Regions from separate parts of the Luteibacter sp. ME-Dv--P-043b genome, predicted to be linked through region 1. Evidence: riboswitches for the same ligand, from Rfam matches in the RefSeq annotation. Region 1 holds a riboswitch; each other region holds the start of a gene.
What was found. A riboswitch is a leader RNA that binds a small molecule or an ion and turns the genes downstream of it on or off. The one in region 1 is predicted to bind cobalamin.
Positions count from the first base shown of each region.

Region 2: it holds a riboswitch for cobalamin, as region 1 does, so the genes downstream of both, QRN34_RS07305 (TonB-dependent receptor) here and metE (5-methyltetrahydropteroyltriglutamate--homocysteine S-methyltransferase) in region 1, are expected to answer to the same signal.
Region 3: it holds a riboswitch for cobalamin, as region 1 does, so the genes downstream of both, QRN34_RS19145 (CoA-acylating methylmalonate-semialdehyde dehydrogenase) here and metE (5-methyltetrahydropteroyltriglutamate--homocysteine S-methyltransferase) in region 1, are expected to answer to the same signal.
Region 4: it holds a riboswitch for cobalamin, as region 1 does, so the genes downstream of both, QRN34_RS05400 (ribonucleoside-diphosphate reductase subunit alpha) here and metE (5-methyltetrahydropteroyltriglutamate--homocysteine S-methyltransferase) in region 1, are expected to answer to the same signal.

Region 1 is NZ_JARVRT010000027.1:18,714-23,160, forward strand. It holds gene metE (5-methyltetrahydropteroyltriglutamate--homocysteine S-methyltransferase) at 1-1,945, opposite strand, end outside; cobalamin riboswitch at 2,141-2,363, opposite strand; gene QRN34_RS14710 (glycosyltransferase) at 2,457-3,767, shown strand; gene QRN34_RS14715 (aldo/keto reductase) at 3,825-4,447, opposite strand, start outside.
Region 2 is NZ_JARVRT010000012.1:127,063-131,509, forward strand. It holds gene QRN34_RS07295 (SIS domain-containing protein) at 1-479, shown strand, start outside; gene nagA (N-acetylglucosamine-6-phosphate deacetylase) at 507-1,655, shown strand; cobalamin riboswitch at 1,697-1,931, shown strand; gene QRN34_RS07305 (TonB-dependent receptor) at 2,089-3,999, shown strand; gene QRN34_RS07310 (efflux RND transporter permease subunit) at 4,143-4,447, shown strand, end outside.
Region 3 is NZ_JARVRT010000050.1:4,552-8,998, reverse strand. It holds gene QRN34_RS19150 (LysR family transcriptional regulator) at 57-800, opposite strand; cobalamin riboswitch at 989-1,194, shown strand; gene QRN34_RS19145 (CoA-acylating methylmalonate-semialdehyde dehydrogenase) at 1,333-2,847, shown strand; gene QRN34_RS19140 (acyl-CoA dehydrogenase family protein) at 2,859-4,034, shown strand; gene QRN34_RS19135 (enoyl-CoA hydratase) at 4,031-4,447, shown strand, end outside.
Region 4 is NZ_JARVRT010000008.1:94,998-99,444, forward strand. It holds gene QRN34_RS05400 (ribonucleoside-diphosphate reductase subunit alpha) at 1-1,246, opposite strand, end outside; cobalamin riboswitch at 1,405-1,621, opposite strand; gene QRN34_RS05405 (response regulator) at 1,802-4,447, shown strand, end outside.

The DNA.
Region 1 (4,447 bases):
AGCACATGTGGGTGTGGATCTGGGTGGCGTCGCTGACGCCGCCGGCCGTGATGCGGAACGCGTCCACCGCCCAGGCGAGGTAATCGGCCCAGTCGGCGCGATGCAGCGGCAGGCCCTCGCGCAGCGCGGGCTCGTCGATCTGCACGATGCCGATGCCTGCTTTTTCCAGGTCGTGCACCTCGTCGCGCAGGGCCAGCGCGATCTGCCGGCAGACCTCGGCGCGGGGCAGGTCGTCGCGCACGAACGACCACTGCAGCATGGTCACCGGGCCCGTCAGCATGCCCTTCATGGGCTTGTTGGTCAGCGATTGCGCGTAGCTGGACCAGGCGACCGTCATCGCCGCCGGCCGGGCCACGTCGCCGTAGATGATCGGCGGCTTGACGCAGCGCGAGCCGTAGCTCTGCACCCAGCCCAGCGAGGTGAACGCATAGCCCTGCAGCTGCTCGCCGAAATACTCCACCATGTCGTTGCGCTCGGGCTCGCCGTGCACGAGGACATCCAGCCCTATCTCGTCCTGGAAGGCCACCGCGCGGCGTACTTCGTCACGCAGCACGGCCTGGTAGGCCTCGTCGTCCAGCTTGCCGGACCGGTGCGCGGCACGCGCGAGCCGCAGGTCGGCGGTCTGCGGGAACGAGCCGATGGTGGTGGTGGGCAGGTCGGGCAGCCCGAAGCGCTCACGCTGCACGTTGGCCCGGAACGCATAGGCCGAACGGCGCTGGCCGAACTGCGGTGTCAGCCCGCGCACGCGCGTACGCACCTCGGCGCGCACCACGTCGGGCGAGCGGCGACGCGCCTCCACCGTATCGTGCTGGCGGGCGAGCACGCGTTGCGCGGCCTCGTCGCCGGTCGCGGCATCGGCGTAGCGGCGCAGTTCGACGATCTTCTGCCGGGCGAACGACAGCCACTCGCCGATCGCGCCGGGCAGGCGCTTTTCCTCGGCGGCGTCGATGGGCACGTGCAGCAGCGAGCACGAGGTGGACAGCCAGAGTCGATCGTCACCCAGGCGCTTGCGTGCATGGGCGATGCGCGGGCCGATGATGGCCGGGTCGCTCAGCCAGATGTTGCGGCCGTCCAGTACGCCGGCGGACAACACGCGCCCGGCGGGCAGCGCGTCGATCACCGCGTCCAGTTGCCCCGGAGCACGGGCCAGGTCCACGTGCAGGCCGGCCACCGGCAACGACGTGGCCAGGGCCAGATTGGCCCCCAGGTCACCGAAATAGGTGGCCAGGAGGATGCGTCCGCGCGTGCGCTCGCCGATGGCGGCGTACGCCGACCGGTACGCCGCCTGCCAGGCCGGGTCGAGGTCCAGCACGAGGGCCGGTTCGTCGACCTGCACCCAGTCGGCGCCGGCTTCCGTCAGCGCGTCGAGCAAGCCGCTCCAGGCCGGCAACAGGGCATCCAGCAGGGCCAGGGGGGCGCTGCCGTCCACGGTCTTGGCCAGGCGAAGGAAGCTCAGCGGGCCCAGCAGCACCGGGCGCGCCGTATGGCCCGCGGCCACGGCCTCGCGGTATTCCGCCACCGCCTTGTCGGCCCGGGTAGCGAAGACCTGGCCCGCATGCAGTTCCGGAACGATGTAGTGGTAGTTGGTATCGAACCACTTGGTCATCTCCAGTGCGTGCAGGTCAACCGTGCCGTCCTGGCGACCGCGTGCCATGGCGAAGTAGCCCGCCAGGGCGTCCCGCGCATGCAGGTCGCGGTAGCGCTCGGGGATGGCATCCACCGCGACGGCGGCATCGAGCACATGGTCGTACAGGGAAAAGTCGTTGACCGGCACGCTGTCGGCGCCGGCCTCGCGGGCGAGTTGCCAGTGCCGCTCGCGCAGCTGGCGGGCGACGGCGAGCAGGGCCTCGCGGTCGCTATCGCCCCGCCAGTGGCTTTCGAGGGCGCGCTTGAGTTCACGGCGTCTGCCGATGCGGGGAAAACCGGGGTAGGTAACGTGTGGCATGTGGATACGTCCTCTTCGTGGCAAAGAGGAGGGAAGGGCGGCCCGCTGCCGGACACGCGCGCGCCGCCGCACGCAGGTGCGCGGCGTCGTGGGTGTCATGCGGCGTACCGTCGACCTTCGCCCCCGCGGGCGAACCGGGCCACCACGCGGGCGCGGTGGGTCCAGGTCGTGCGGAGCGCGCGTACCCATGACGGTACGCGTGCTCAGGCCGGCGGCAGGTCTTCGGGCTCGTGGATGTGGCACCGGAACAGGTGCCGCCTTGCGCGTCGCTTCCCGGATCGTTGTTCGATCCAGTGCCTGTGACGCGTTCGTCTCCACATACCGCTGCGGGGCAGCGCCGGATTCGCACCGGCTTCCCTCTTAGCTTTTATCTTTCCATTCGAATAGAGAGATAAAGACCGCTGGCGAGCGAAGACTAGCCTGCGTGGTGGGGGCAGGTCAACGCGTCGGGATGCATCGCCTCGACACGCCGGCCGCGAGGATGCGCCAGGACATCGGCGGGAGGCGGGACATGGCGGGACGACACATCGTGATGGCGACGGTCGGGTCACAGGGCGACCTGTTTCCCTTCCTGGCAGTGGGCCGGGAGTTGGCGGCGCGCGGACACCGGGTCACCGTGGCCGCGCACGCGATCCATCGCGAGGCGGTGGCGGACGCCGGTTTGCGCTTCCTCCTGGCCAGCGGCATCGCCGAGCCGGCGGACAAGGCCGCCTTCGCCGCGCGCGCGTTCCACCCGCTGCGTGGCCCCCGCTTCGTCGTCCGCGACCTGGCGGCCGCGGATGTGGCGGCAAGCTACCAGGCCCTGGCGCCCGTCTGCACGGAGGCGGATGCCATCGTCACGACCACACTGGCCTTCGCCGCGCAGATCCTCGGGGAAACCACGCATGTCGCCTGGCTGTCCGCGGTGCTGTCGCCGGCCGCGTTCCTGTCGGCGTACGATCCGCCCGCCACGGGCCTGGCCATCCTCGATCGCTTCCTGCGCATCACGCCACGACGCGGCGCCTGGCTTCGTCGTATGGCCGAGCACGTCACGGCACCGTGGACGCGCCCGGTGCGCCGATTCCGCCAATCGCTCGGCCTGGCGCCGGTCTCGGCAGGGGGTGATCCCTTCCACCGCGGGCAGCACGCGCGCGACGGCGTGCTAGCCATGTATTCGCCGTTACTCGGGCAGGCGCCGGCCGATGCGCCGGCGCATACCCTGGTGACGGGCTACTGCCGTTACTCTCCCTCCTTGGGCAGCCTGTCGCCGCCATTGACGGCGTTCCTCGACGCCGGCGAGCCACCGCTGGTGTTCACGCTGGGCTCGGCGGCGGTCCACGCGGGTGAAGGCTTCCTTCGCGAAAGCATGGGCGCCGCCGCGATGCTGGGCCGACGCGCCGTACTGCTGACGGGATCACCGGAAATGCGTTCGCGCCTGCCGACCGTGCTGCCCGATGGCGTGCTTGCCGTCGAATACGCCCCGCACGGCGCCCTGTTCGAACGTGCCGCGGCCGTCGTGCACCACGGCGGCGTAGGCACCACGCAGGAAGCCCTCCGCGCTGGCTGCCCCTCCTTGGTCGTGCCGCATGGGTTCGACCAGCCGGACAACGCGGCGCGGGTGGTTCGACTCGGCGTGGGGGCCGTGTTGCCAGCGTCGCGTTATCGCGCGGATCGCGCCGCCGCGAGGTTGCGCGTGCTGCTTGCCGATGAAGGCGTCGCCCTGCGCGCGCAACACGCGGCCACGGCCATCCGGGCGGAAACGGGTGCGTCTCGGGCCGCCGACGTTATTGAAAGGGCCATCGAAACGCGGCGGCATTCACCTGCCCCTTCGATAGCGAGTTGATCGCAACCGCCACGCGTCGGCGCGCGGCGGTTGCGCGTCATTTGGGCAAGGCAGGCTTCATTCGAAGCCCGCTATAGCCCTGGGCGTATAGCCACCCTCCAGCGTGGCGATCTCGTCGGCGGTCAGCGTAAGCTCGATCGCCGTCACGGCATCGTCCAGGTGCTGTGGCTTCGACGCGCCCACGATCGGCGCGGTGATGCCTTCGCGCTGCGCGACCCATGCCAGCGCCACCTGTGCGCGCGGTACGCCGCGCGCTTCCGCCACCTGCTTCACCGCCGCCACGATGGCACGGTCGGCGTCTTCCGTGCCGCCATAAAGCGTGCTGCCGAACACGTCGCTCTGCTGCCGGGTGCTGCCTTCGTCCCAGTCGCGCGTCAGCCGTCCGCGTGCCAGCGGGCTCCACGGCAGCAGCGCGATGCCTTCGTCGATGCAGAACGGCATCATCTCGCGCTCTTCCTCGCGCTGCAGCAGGTTGTAGTGGTCCTGCATGCTGACGAATTCGGTCCAGCCATGCAGGCGCGCGGTGTAGATCATCTGCGCGAACTGCCACGTATACATCGACGACGCGCCGAGATAACGCGCCTTGCCGGCCTTGACCACGTCGTGCAGGGCTTCGAGCGTTTCCTCGATCGGCGTATCCGGGTCGAAACGATGGATCTGCAGCAGGTCGATATAGTCGG
Region 2 (4,447 bases), on a different contig from region 1:
CGCAGCTTCGCCAGGGCTGGGACGCGGACTGGTCCGCGCTTACCGAGGGCCTGGTCGATGCGCACAACCTGTTCGTGGTCGGCCGCGGTTTCGGCTTTGCCGGGGCGCTGGAAGCCGCGCTGAAGTTCAAGGAAACCTGCAACCTGCACGCCGAGGCGTTCAGCGCGGCCGAGGTGAAGCACGGCCCGATGGCCCTGGTCGGCCCGCATTTCCCCGTGCTGTTCTTCGCCCAGAACGACGATACGCTGCCCGGGGTGCTGGAGATCGCGGCGGAGTTCCGCAAGCGCGGCGCCAATGTGTGGATCGCCGCACCCGGCGCCACGGGCGAGGGTGTGCTGCCCCTGGTCGCCACCGCGCCCATCGCCGCACCGCTGATCACCGTGCAGAGCTTCTACCGCGCCACGGCCGCGCTGGCACTGGCACGCGGTTTCAACCCCGACGTGCCGCCGCACCTCAACAAGGTCACCGAGACCGTCTGACCTCTCGCCCCACGTATAGGAATTGCCATGACCATCGCCCTCGTCAACGGCCGTGTGCTGACCGATAACGGCTTCCAGGGTGGCTTTGCCGTGCTGGTCGACGGCGGCACCATCACCGGGCTGGCCTTGCCGTCCGATCCCCGCGTGCGCGCCGCCGAGCGTCACGACCTCGGTGGCCGCACGCTGCTGCCCGGTTTCATCGATTGCCAGGTCAACGGCGGCGGCGGCGTGCTGTTCAATGACGTGCCCACCGTCGACACCATCCGTCGCATCGGGCAGGCGCACGCGAAGTTCGGCACCACCGGCTTCCTGCCCACCCTGATCAGCGACGATGCCGCGGTGATGGCGAAGGCCATCGATGCGGTGAACGACGCGGTGGCCCAGGGCGTGCCGGGCGTGCTCGGCATCCACCTCGAAGGCCCGTTCATCGCGCCCGAGCGCAAGGGCGTGCACGATCCGGCCAAGTTCCGTATCGCCGACGCCGACGACGTAGCCATGGTCGCCCGGCGGCACGGCGGCGTCACGCTGCTCACGCTGGCGCCCGAGCGCGCCTCGGCCGCGGTGCTGCAACAGCTGGTCGCCCACGGCGTGATCGTGGCGGCCGGCCACACGGCCGCCGACTACGACACCACCCGCCAGGCCCTGGCGACCGGCGTGCGTGGCTTCACGCACCTGTTCAACGCCATGACGCCGTTCACCAGCCGCGAGCCCGGCGTGGTCGGCGCCGCTCTGGAAGACGCCGCCAGCTGGTGCGGTCTGATCGTCGACGGCCACCACGTGCACCCGAGTTCGCTGCGTGTCGCCATCGCGGCCAAGGCGCCGCAGAAGATGATGCTGGTCACCGACGCCATGCCACCCGTGGGGTCGGACGATCCGAACTTCGTCCTGAAGGGCGAGACGATCACCGTCCGCGACGGCGTCTGCCAGACGGCCGACGGCACGCTGGCCGGCTCCGCGCTGGACATGGCCACTGCCGTGCGCAACACGGTGGAGATGGTCGGCGTGGCCTATGACGAGGCCGCCCGCATGGCCTCCACCTATCCGGCCGCCTTCCTCGGACTGGAAGCCACCCACGGCCACATCGCGGCGGGCTATCGCGCCGACTTCGTGGTGATGGACGACGATCACACGGTGGCCGAAACCTGGATCGGCGGCGAGCGCGTCTACGCCGCCTGATCCGTCGCCCTGCACTGGCTCGCTTCCGCGCGGGCCAGGCGTTAACATTGCGTTGTTCGGGTGTCCCCGCCGGCCTGAAGCGGGCGGGGATGAAACGGGAAGCCGGTGCGCCACACATGTGGCAAGGCCGGCACTGCCCCCGCAACGGTAAGCGTGAGGAGCCGCCCAGAACGGCTCCATCCACCGGCCACAGCCACTGCGCAAGCGGGAAGGCGCCGGTGCGATGCCCTCGGGCCAGCGCGAGTCCGGAGACCGGCCCGATCGGCGAATCCTGCGCTTTTAAGCGCGGGCGCCGTCCCGTTATCGGCGATTCGCGGAGGGCGAATCCGGACAGTCATCCGGGTGTTGCCCGTGGTGCCGTTCGTCGTTGTGTCCTCCCGCGCGCCTGTTGAGGCTACGCATTGCCGCACCAGCGGCGGAGGAAACCCGTTCCATGAAGAAGACCCTGCTCGCGACGGCCCTGCTGTCGACGATCGTCGCTGCCCATGCGGCCGACGCACCCAACGGCACCCTCGACCCGGTGGTGGTCACCGCCAACCGCGCGCCCACGCCACTGGACGAAGTGCTGGCCCCGGTCACCGTCATCAGCCGCGAGGACATCGAGCGCCTGCAGCCCCGCAACGTGCAGGACCTGCTGGCCGGCCTGCCCGGCGTGACCATGACCAACACGGGCGGCCTGGGCCAGCAGACCTCGCTCTTCATGCGCGGCAGCAACTCGGCACACACGCTGGTGCTGGTGGACGGCGTGCGCGTGGGCACCGTGGGTGCCGGCCTGCCCGCCTACGAGCAGCTGCCGGTCGAGCAGATCGACCATATCGAGGTGGTCCGCGGCCCGCGCTCCAGCCTGTACGGCTCGGATGCCATCGGCGGCGTCATCCAGATCTTCACCCGTCGCGGCCAGGCCGGCGAAGCGCCCACGCCCAGCCTGTCGATCGGCGGCGGCAGCCACGGCTACACCGCCGGGCAGGTGGGTCTCTCGGGCGGCACCACGCATGGCTGGTACAACGCCAGCCTGGGCGGCCAGTACACCGCCGGGATCAACGCCTGCCGCGTTGGTGCGAGGGAAGCCGGCAAGGGCTGCTTCACCGACGAGCCGGACCATGACGCCTACCGCACCTACAACGGCGCGCTCTCGGGCGGCTATCGCTGGGACAACGGCACCGAGCTCACCGGCAGCTGGCTGCGCAGCAAGGGCGACATCGAATACGACGGCGATTTCCAGAACCTGACCCGGCGCTCGCAGCAGGTGGCCGGTGCAAACCTGGCCTTCGACGTGCTGTCGGCCTGGCGCATGTCGGTCAGCCTGGGCCAGAACCAGGATCGCGGGGACAATTACCTTAACGGCGCGGACAAGACCTACTTCGGCGGCCTTGCCCAACTCTTTGTTACCGGCGCCGATAAGGTCCGTGGGGGTTACCTGTACTCCAGGCGCAACCAGGCATCCTGGCAGAACGACATCACGCTGGCCGCCGGCCAAACGCTCACCGCCGGCGTCGATTACCAACAGGAAAAGCTCGACAGCGACACGGCATACCTGAAGGACACCCGCAACAACACAGGCGTGTTCGCGCTGTACCAGGGCGTGTTCGGCCCGCACGAGATCCAGCTGTCCGCGCGCCATGACCACAATACGCAGTTCGGCAACCACACCACCGGCTCGGCCGCCTATGGCTACCGCTTCGACGACGGCATGAAGATCACGGCCTCGTACGGCACCGCCTTCCATGCGCCGACGTTCAACGACGAGTACTACCCGTACTTCCAGTACGGCCCGTCCGTGCGGAACCTGAAGCCGGAGAAGTCGCGCACGGCCGAAATCGGGCTGTCCAGCCGCCCCGGCATCTGGACCTGGGCGGTCAACGCGTACCAGACCCGGGTGGACGACCTGATCGGCTCCGACGCCAATTTCCTGCCGATCAACGTCAGCAAGGCACGGCTGCGCGGCGTGGAAGGCCAGCTGGGTGCCGACATGGATGGATGGCATGTCCGTGGCTACCTGACGTTGCAGCAGCCGCTGGACCGCGACAGCGGCGCGGAAAAGGACAACCTGCTGGCCCGGCGCCCTCGCCGCACCGGCCGGGTGGACCTGGACAAAGACCTAGGCGCGTTCACGCTGGGCGGCTCCGTCTACGCCTCGGGCTACAGCTACGACGATCCGGCCAACACCACGCGTCTGGGCGGGTACACCACCGCCGACGTGCGGGCCACCTGGCACCTGGACGATGCCTGGAGCGTGCAGGGCCGCGTCGCCAATATTGCCGACAAGCACTACGAGACCGTGGCGTACTACAACCAGCTGGGCCGCACGTATTACCTCACCCTGCGCTTCTCGCCCCTGCGCTGATCGGCCTGCCGGCGGCTCCCGCCGGCAAACGGGGTACCCCTGCCTTCCGGCAGGGGCCCCACTAAAGGCACACGCCACGAAACCGCGCGAACGTCATAAAGTCTGTGGGCGCGGGTATGCTTCCCGCGATCACAGGAAGTGTCGTGAACGTTTTTGCACCTTTCATCCGCCGACCGATCGGAACCTCGCTGCTCGCGGCGGGGCTGGTGCTGTGCGGCTCCATCGCCTACATGCTGCTGGGCGTGGCGGCGCTGCCGTCCATCGAAGTGCCCGCCGTGTTCATCCAGGCCCAGATGCCGGGTGCCAATGCGCAGACCGTGGCCTCGACCATCGTCGCCCCGCTGGAGCGCCACCTCGGCCAGATCCCGGGCGTGGACCAGATGTACTCGAACAGCTCGGAGGGCAGCGGCTTCGTGCGGCTGCGCTTCACCCTGGCGCGCTCCACCGA
Region 3 (4,447 bases), on a different contig from region 1:
CTCGGCTACACAGGAGGTGGTGTCAATCGGCCATATGTCAAGGTTTGGTGGACGATTCAGCCTCGGTAACGCAGTTCATCCACCAGCAAGGTAAGGGCCGGCACGGGCTGTCGGCGGTTGGGGTAATAGAGGTGATAGCCGGCGAAGGGTTCGCACCAGTTCTCCAGCACACGCACCAGCGCTCCCGCTTCGACATGCCGCGAGACCACGTCCTCGGGTACCCAGGCCAGGCCCAGGCCAGCCAGGGACGCACGGACGATCGCGTTCATGCCGTCGAGGATCAACTGGCCCTCCACCCGCACCTTCACTTCGCGGCCGTCCTTCTCGAAGTCCCAGGCGTACAGGCTGCCGTAGGTCGGCAGGCGCAGGTTGATGCAGTTGTGCCCGGTCAGGTCCTGTGGCGTGCGCGGGAGCGTGCGCCGCTCGAAATAGCCGGGCGTGGCGACCACGGCCATGCGCATGGGCGGGTCAACCGGCACGGCGATCATGTCCCTGGCCAGGTGCTCGCCCAGGCGGATGCCGATGTCGTAGCGCTCGGCCACGATGTCCACCAGCCCATAATCGACGCTCAGCTCGACATGGATGTCCGGGTACTGCGGCAGGAACCGTTCCAGCGCAGGCATGACGATGGATTGCGCGGCATGCTCCGCGGTGGTGATGCGCAGGTTGCCTGCCGGGCGTTCGCGCAGCTCGCCCAGGGCCTCGATCTCCGCCTCGATCTCGTCGAAGCGCGGCCCCACGCTGCCGATCAGCCGTTCGCCCGCCTCGGTGGGCGAGACGCTGCGCGTGGTGCGCGCCACCCTCCACCCAGCGATTAAGCGGGGTAACACGCTTGGTCCTATGTCGTGGATTCATCAATGGGCGGGGTGACGTCGCTGCGCTCATCACGCCCGGAGCGATGGGGTGAGGCCCGATCATGACCCCACGCCCTGACGCCGTAGCCCCGCCGTTTACTGCATCGCAGCGTGTCCCCATGCGTTGCGCCGCCTACAATCGATGGGCCACAGGTGTCCTGCCGCCGCCATTCCGGTGCGCAGGGTGAAACGGGAAGCCGGTCCGATGCCGGCGCTGCCCCCGCAACGGTAGGCGAGAAAACCCGACTCAGAACCACTGCGGCAACGCGGGAAGGTGTCGGGCTGATGCATGCCGCATCGCTCGCAAGCCCGGAGACCGGCCCGTGGTAGACATCGCATGCGGTGTCTTCCTCGGGTGTTGCGGTGGGCAACCGGATGAGCTGACTCGACGCGGCGTCCGTTGTCTCGAATCACTTGTCTTGTCCCTCGCACGCCCGGTTTCGCGGGTGAGCGATCTGGAGACTGGACAATGAACGAGATGAACCCGGCCGCGACCCATGTCGCCACGGTAAAGCTGCTGATCGACGGCGAGTTCGTCGAATCGACCACCACGCAATGGCGTGACGTGGTCAACCCGGCCACGCAAGTAGTGTTGGCACGCGTGCCCTTCGCCACGCCCGCGGAAGTCGAGGCGGCGGTGGACGCCGCGCGCCGCGCCTTCGTCACATGGCGCAAGACGCCCATCGGTGCGCGGGCGCGCATCTTCCTCAAGTACCAGCAACTGATCCGCGAGCACATGGCCGAACTGGCCGCGACGCTCACGGCGGAGCAGGGCAAGACGCTGCCCGATGCCGAAGGCGACGTGTTCCGCGGCCTGGAGGTGGTGGAACACGCGGCGGCCATCGGCAACCTGCAGCTGGGCGAGCTGGCCAACAACGTGGCCGGCGGTGTCGATACGTACACGCTGCTGCAACCGCTGGGCGTGTGCGCGGGCATCACGCCGTTCAACTTCCCGGCGATGATTCCGTTGTGGATGTTCCCGATGGCGATCGCCACGGGCAACACCTTCGTGCTGAAACCGTCGGAGCAGGACCCGATGGTGACCATGCGCCTGGTCGAGCTGGCGGTGGAGGCGGGCATCCCCCGCGGTGTGCTCAACGTGGTGCATGGTGGTGAGGACGTGGTCAACGCGATCTGCGACCACCCGCAGATCAAGGCGGTGTCGTTCGTCGGCTCCACCCGCGTCGGCACCCATGTCTACCATCGTGCTTCGCAGACCGGCAAGCGCGTGCAGTGCATGATGGGCGCGAAGAACCACGCCGTGGTGCTGCCCGACGCCCATCGCGAGCAAACGCTCAACGCGATGGTCGGCGCGGCGTTCGGCGCGGCGGGCCAGCGCTGCATGGCGGCCTCGACGGCCGTGCTGGTCGGCGCCGCGCGCGAATGGCTGCCCGACCTGGTGGCCCGCGCGAAGACATTGAAAATCAATGCGGGCAGCGAGGCCGGTACGGATGTCGGCCCGGTCATCTCCTGCGCGGCGCGCGATCGCGTGCACGCCTTGATCGACGCCGGTGTGGCCGAAGGCGCCACCCTGGAGCTGGACGGCCGCGATTGCCGCGTGCCGGGCTACGAACAGGGCAACTTCGTCGGTCCGACCATCTTCTCGGGCGTGCGCCCAGGCATGCGTATCTACGACGAGGAAATCTTCGGTCCCGTGCTCGTCGTGCTCACGGTGGACACGCTGGATGAGGCGATCGCGCTGGTCAACGCCAACCCCAACGGCAACGGCACGGCGTTGTTTACGGGCAGCGGCGCCGCGGCGCGTCGTTTCCAGGAGGACATCGACGTGGGGCAGGTCGGCATCAACGTGCCTATCCCGGTGCCGGTGCCGCTGTTCTCGTTCACGGGCTCGCGCGCCTCGAAGCTGGGCGACCTGGGGCCGTACGGCAAGCAGGCGGTCATGTTCTACACGCAGACCAAGACGGTCACCTCGCGCTGGTTCGACGACGGCGGCACGGGTCAAGGCGTCAACACCACCATCAGTCTGAAGTGAGGGCGCCCCTTATGGACATTCCGGTGACGGTGCAGGCCGCGGGCCTGAGCGACGAGCAGAATGCGTTCCGCGAGGCGGCGCGCGACTTCGCCCAGGCGGAGCTGGCGCCGCATGCGGCGCACTGGGACGCGCAAGGCATCTTCCCGCGCGAGGCCATCGGCAAGGCCGGCCAACTGGGCTTCTGTGGACTCTATGTGGACGAAGCGGCGGGTGGTACCGGCCTGACGCGGCTGGACGCGGCCATCGTGTTCGAGGAACTGGCCGCGGTCGATCCCTCCACGGCCGCCTTCATCAGCATCCACAACATGGCGACCTGGATGCTGACCACCTACGCCCAGCCTGCACTGTTGCAGGCATGGGGCGAACCGCTGGCCAGCGGCACGCGTCTCGCCTCGTACTGCCTGACCGAGCCGGGCGCGGGTTCCGATGCGGCCTCGTTGCAGACGCGCGCCGTGCGCGAGGACGACCATTACCTCATCAACGGCAGCAAGGCGTTCATCTCCGGGGCCGGCGCCACCGACATGCTGGTGGTGATGGCCCGCACCGGCGGCGACGGCGCGCGCGGCATCAGTGCGTTCGCGGTGCCCGCGGATACCGCGGGGATCGGCTACGGCCGCAAGGAGGAAAAACTCGGCTGGAACAGCCAGCCCACGCGTGGCATCACGTTCGAGGACGTGCGTATCCCCGCAACGAACCGGCTGGGCGAGGAAGGCGAGGGCTTTCGCATCGCGATGAAGGGCCTGGACGGTGGCCGGATCAATATCAGCGCGTGTTCGCTGGGCGCGGGGCAGGGGGCGCTGGATGCGGCTCGCCGCTACCTGGGTGAGCGGCGCCAGTTCGGCCGCAAGCTGGGCGAGTTCCAGGCGCTCCAGTTCAAGCTGGCCGACATGGCCACGCAACTGGTGGCCGCACGGCAGATGGTCCACACCGCCGCGCGCAAGCTGGACGCACGCAGCCACGACGCCACGGTGTGGTGCGCCATGGCCAAGCGTTTCGCCACGGATGCCGGCTTCGCCATCTGCAACGATGCCTTGCAGTTGCATGGCGGGTACGGCTACATACGCGAGTACCCGATCGAGCGGCTGCTGCGCGACAGCCGGGTGCACCAGATACTGGAAGGCACCAACGAGATCATGCGCGTGATCGTGGCGCGCCACCTGCTCAACACCGAAGAGGAATTGCGATGAGTGGCTACAAGGACACCGATTGGACCGGACTGGCGCTGAAGGTCGAGGGCCATACGGCCGTCGTGACCCTGCGCAACCCGCCGGCCAACACCTGGACGGTGCACAGCCTGACGGCACTGCGTGATCTGGTCGGCGCATTGAACGCCGATCGCGACATCTACGCCCTGGTGGTCACGGGCGAGGGCGGCAAGTTCTTCTGCGCCGGCGCCGACCTCAAGCAGTTCGCCGACGGCGATCGTGCCGTGGCGCGCGAGGCGGCGCGTCGCTTCGGCGAGGCCTTCGAGGCCCTGTCCGCATTCAGTGGCGTGAGCATTGCCGCGATCAACGGCTACGCGATGGGCGGCGGCCTGGAGTGCGCGCTGGCGTGCGACCTGCGCATCGCCGAAGCGCACGCGCAGATGGCGCTGCCCGAG
Region 4 (4,447 bases), on a different contig from region 1:
AGGCGGCCTCGAAGGTGGCGCCCCAGGTGTCGACGAAGTGCGGCACGATCTTCGGGTCGAACAGCGACCAGTCGCCGTCGGTCTCGACGCGGCGCATGAACAGGTCCGGCACCCAGTTGGCCAGGTTGAGGTTGTGCGTGCGGCGCGCGTCGTCGCCGGTGTTCTCACGCAGCTCGAGGAATTCCTCGATATCCGCATGCCAGCTTTCCAGGTACACGCAGGCGGCGCCCTTGCGCTTGCCGCCCTGGTTCACCGCGGCCACCGACGCATCGAGGGTCTTCAGCCACGGTACCAGGCCGTTCGAATGACCGTTGGTGCCCTTGATCAGCGAGCCGCGCGAGCGGATACGTGAATAGGCCAGGCCGATGCCGCCGGCGAACTTCGACAGCTGGGCCACGTCGCCGTACTTGGCGTAGATGGACTCCAGCGCGTCCTGAGGCGAATCCAGCAGGAAGCACGACGACAGCTGCTCGTGCGCGGTGCCGGCGTTGAACAGGGTGGGCGAGCTGGCCAGGTATTCCAGCGACGACAGCATGCGATACAGCTCGAGCGTCTCGGCCACGTCGTTGCCGCCGAGGGCGCAGGCGATGCGCATGAAGAAGTACTGCGGCGTCTCGATGACGAAGCGGCGGGTCGGGTGGCGCAGCAGGTAGCGGTCGTAGACCGTGCGCAGGCCGAAGTATTCGAAGCGGCGCGAGCCGGCGGTGTCGATGGCATCGTTGAGCTTGCGCGCGTTGACCAGCACGAAGTCACGCAGGCGCTCGTTGAGGATGCCCAGCTCGAAGCCGGTGCTGATCGACTGCGAGAACGACTGGATGTCCTGGCCGGACACCTCCTTGTCGACGAAGGCGGCCAGGAGGCGCGCGGCCAGCTGGCCGTATTCCGGTTCCTCGGCGGTGAGCGCCGCGGAGGTGCGGATCGACAGCTGGTCCAGCTCCTGCGTGGTGGCGCCGTCGTACAGGCCGCCGATGGTCTTCAGCGCCACGCGCATCGGGTCGACCGCGAACAGGCCATCGGCGCTGCGGGTCACCGCGCGCACGATCTTGTTCACGTCGACGGCTTCCTGGCCGCCGTTGCGCTTGGTGACGCGCATCTGGCCGGGGTTGTGCGGCGGCGTCAGCGCGAACGCCGGCGGCGGCTCGTTGCGGTAACCGGCAGCGGGTGCCTTGTCCGCCGGGGCGGGGGAGGTAACGGCCGTATCGGCTGCTTCGGTGCGCTCGCGCGCGGCGGATTCCATCGTGGTCATGTCAGGCGTGCCCCAGGGCTCGGTTCAAACTCCCGTTCCCTCGGACGGGGCTCGAAGCGGTGGGCCGGCGGAAAAGGGTCGCGTCGGAGCACGCCATCGGGGGCTCCGGACCGCGACGTGCCTCCCCGCGGAAGCCGTCACCACAAAAACCGACGCCTGGCGGGGCGACAGCTGTTGGCAGGTCTTCGGACTTCGTGGACGGGGACGCCTTTCGGGTCCGGCCTAGCCGTCGCTTCCCAATCCCAGGGGGACCAGTGCGTGTGACGGGTTCGTTTCCACTTACCGCTGCGGGGCAGTTCCGGATTTACACCGGATTCCCTATTAAGTCCGACGGGCAGTCGCGCCTCTTCGGACACCAACGGGACACACCATATAGCTGGTCCCCGGTACCGTCAACACAAGATGTAGGGTAAATGCGCTATGTGCTTGATCCGCCGGGAGTCATTTTTTTGCAACCCCCCGCGGGCCGATTTCCGCAGCGCGACATGACCGTTTCGTGAAGATGGCCTACACAAAGTGCAGGGCTTCGAACCTTTAACATCTGCGATCCGCCCCATGACCGCTCGCTCGATGCCATCTACGTTCGCGTTGCAGGAACACGCCCTGGTCACCCATGCGTTCGACGCACTGCCGTTCGGCTTCACGGCCGTGTCGGCGACAGGGGAACTCCTTTACGCCAATGCCTGGATGACCGCACGGCTTCGTGACGGGGCGGGGCAGGGCTTCCTGAACTGGTGGACGGACGACAGCCGGTCCCGCCTGACCGCCCTGCTGGCGGCTGGCGGTATCGAGGGGGTCCGCGATATCGGGCTGACGGCCGCGGACGGCACGGCGTGGCGGGTGTCCGTCGAGCCATGGCGGCGCCCGGTGGACGGCGAGCCCGTGTTCATGGTCGGCGTCTATCCGACCGTGGAGACGCCAGGGGATGCCGGCGGTGCCGAAGAGCGCCGCCTGGCCCTGATCGAGGTCAGCAACCTGCTGCGCGACCTGGAAGACCCGACGGACATCGCCTATCGGGTGGCCGAGGTGCTCGGCCGCACGCTACGGGTCAGCCGTGCCGGTTACGGCACGGTCGATACGGTGGCGGAAACCATCACCGTCGAACGCGACTGGAACGCCCCGGGCATCCAGACGATCGCCGGCGTGCTGAACTTCCGCGATTACGGCTCGTACATCGACGACATCAAGGCCGGGCGCACCGCCCTGGTTACCGATGCCTACCAGGACCCGCGTACCGTGAATACCGCGGATGCCCTGGCAGGCATCAGCGCCGTCGCCTTCATCAACATGCCGGTGACCGAGCGCGGTGGGGTGGTGGCGTTGCTGTACCTCAACCACGCCGACCCGCGTGAGTGGCTGGAGGAAGAGATCGCCTTCGTCCGCGAGGTAGGCAACCGCACCCGCGTCGCCGTCGAGCGGCGCCGTGCCGAGGGTGAACTGCAACAGCTGGCCCTGAGCCTGGAACGGCAGGTGGCGGAGCGTACTTCCGAGCGCGACCGTATCTGGCGCCTGTCCAGCGACATCCTGCTGGTTGCCGATGCGGACACGCGCCTGCTGTCGGTCAACCCGGCGTGGACGGCGATTCTCGGCTGGAGCGAGCGCGAGACCCTGGGCCGTTCGTACCTGGATTTCGTGCATCCGGAGGATACCGAACGCATGGGCGAGGAAACCGGGCAACTGGCCGACGGCGTGGCCACGCTGCGCTTCGAGAATCGCTATCGCACGGCCGACGGCGGCTTTCGCCAGCTGTCGTGGCGGGCGGTGCCCAGCGACGGCATGATCTTCGCCGTGGCCCGCGACGTCACGACCGAGCGCGCGCGCGACGCGGAACTGGATGCCGCCCAGGAGCAACTGCGCCAGGCGCAGAAGATGGATGCGATCGGCAACCTCACCGGTGGCGTCGCCCACGATTTCAACAACCTGCTGCAGGTGATCAGCGGCAACCTTCAATTGCTCGGCACCGACGTGTCGGGCAATGAACGCGCCGAGCGACGCGTGGCCAATGCCATGGCGGGCGTCACCCGCGGCTCGAAGCTGGCCGCCCAGCTGCTCGCCTTCGGTCGTCGCCAGCCGCTGGCGCCCAAGGTCGTCAACATCGGCCGCTTCGTGCGCGACATGGACGAACTGCTGCGCCGGGCGCTGGGCGAGGCGATCGAGGTGGAGACCGTGATCGCCGGGGGCCTGTGGAACACGCTGGTCGATCCGTCCAACGTCGAGAACGCGCTGCTCAACCTGGCGATCAATGCGCGCGACGCGATGGACGGCCAGGGCAAGCTCACGGTCGAGGCCGGCAACGCGTTGCTGGACGACAGCTACGCCAAGACCCACGGCGACCTTCGTCCGGGGCAATACGTGATGCTTGCGGTGACCGATACCGGCAGCGGCATGCCGGCCCACATCCTCGACAAGGTGTTCGATCCTTTCTTCACCACCAAGCCGGAAGGTCGCGGCACGGGACTGGGACTGTCGATGGTCTACGGCTTCGTCAAGCAGTCCGGTGGTCATATCAAGATGTACAGCGAGCCGGGCGAGGGCACCACGGTGAAGATCTACCTGCCCCGGTCGATGCAGAGCGAGGATCGCATCGTGGCGATTGAAGAAGAAGCCATCCGTGGCGGTGACGAGACCATCCTCGTGGCCGAGGACGATGAAGCCGTGCGCGAAACGGTGGTGGGCATGCTCGCCGAACTCGGCTACCGCGTGCTCAAGGCACGTGACGCCGAAAGCGCGCTGTCGATCGTCGAAAGCGGCATCGCCATCGATCTGCTGTTCACCGACGTGGTGATGCCGGGCCCATTGCGCAGCCCCGAACTGGCGCGCAAGGCGGCCGAGCGCCAGCCCGGCATCGCCGTGCTGTTTACCTCCGGCTACACGGAAAACGCCATCGTGCATGGCGGTCGCCTGGACGAAGGGGTCGAACTGCTCAGCAAGCCGTACACGCGCGAGCAACTGGCCCGTCGTGTCCGGCAGGTGCTGGGCTCGCGCGTGCCGCGTACCATCGCCGAAGTGGCCACGGCCCCGTCGGCGCCGGCACCGGTCACGCCCGTGGCGGAACCGTTGCGTGTTCTGGTACTGGAAGACGACGCACTCATCCGCATGTCCATCACCGAGATGCTGGAAAGCCGTGGGCACACGGCCTTCGAGGCAGGCGACGGCAACGAAGCCATTCGCCTGCACGGCGCCGAGGCCATCGACGTGCTG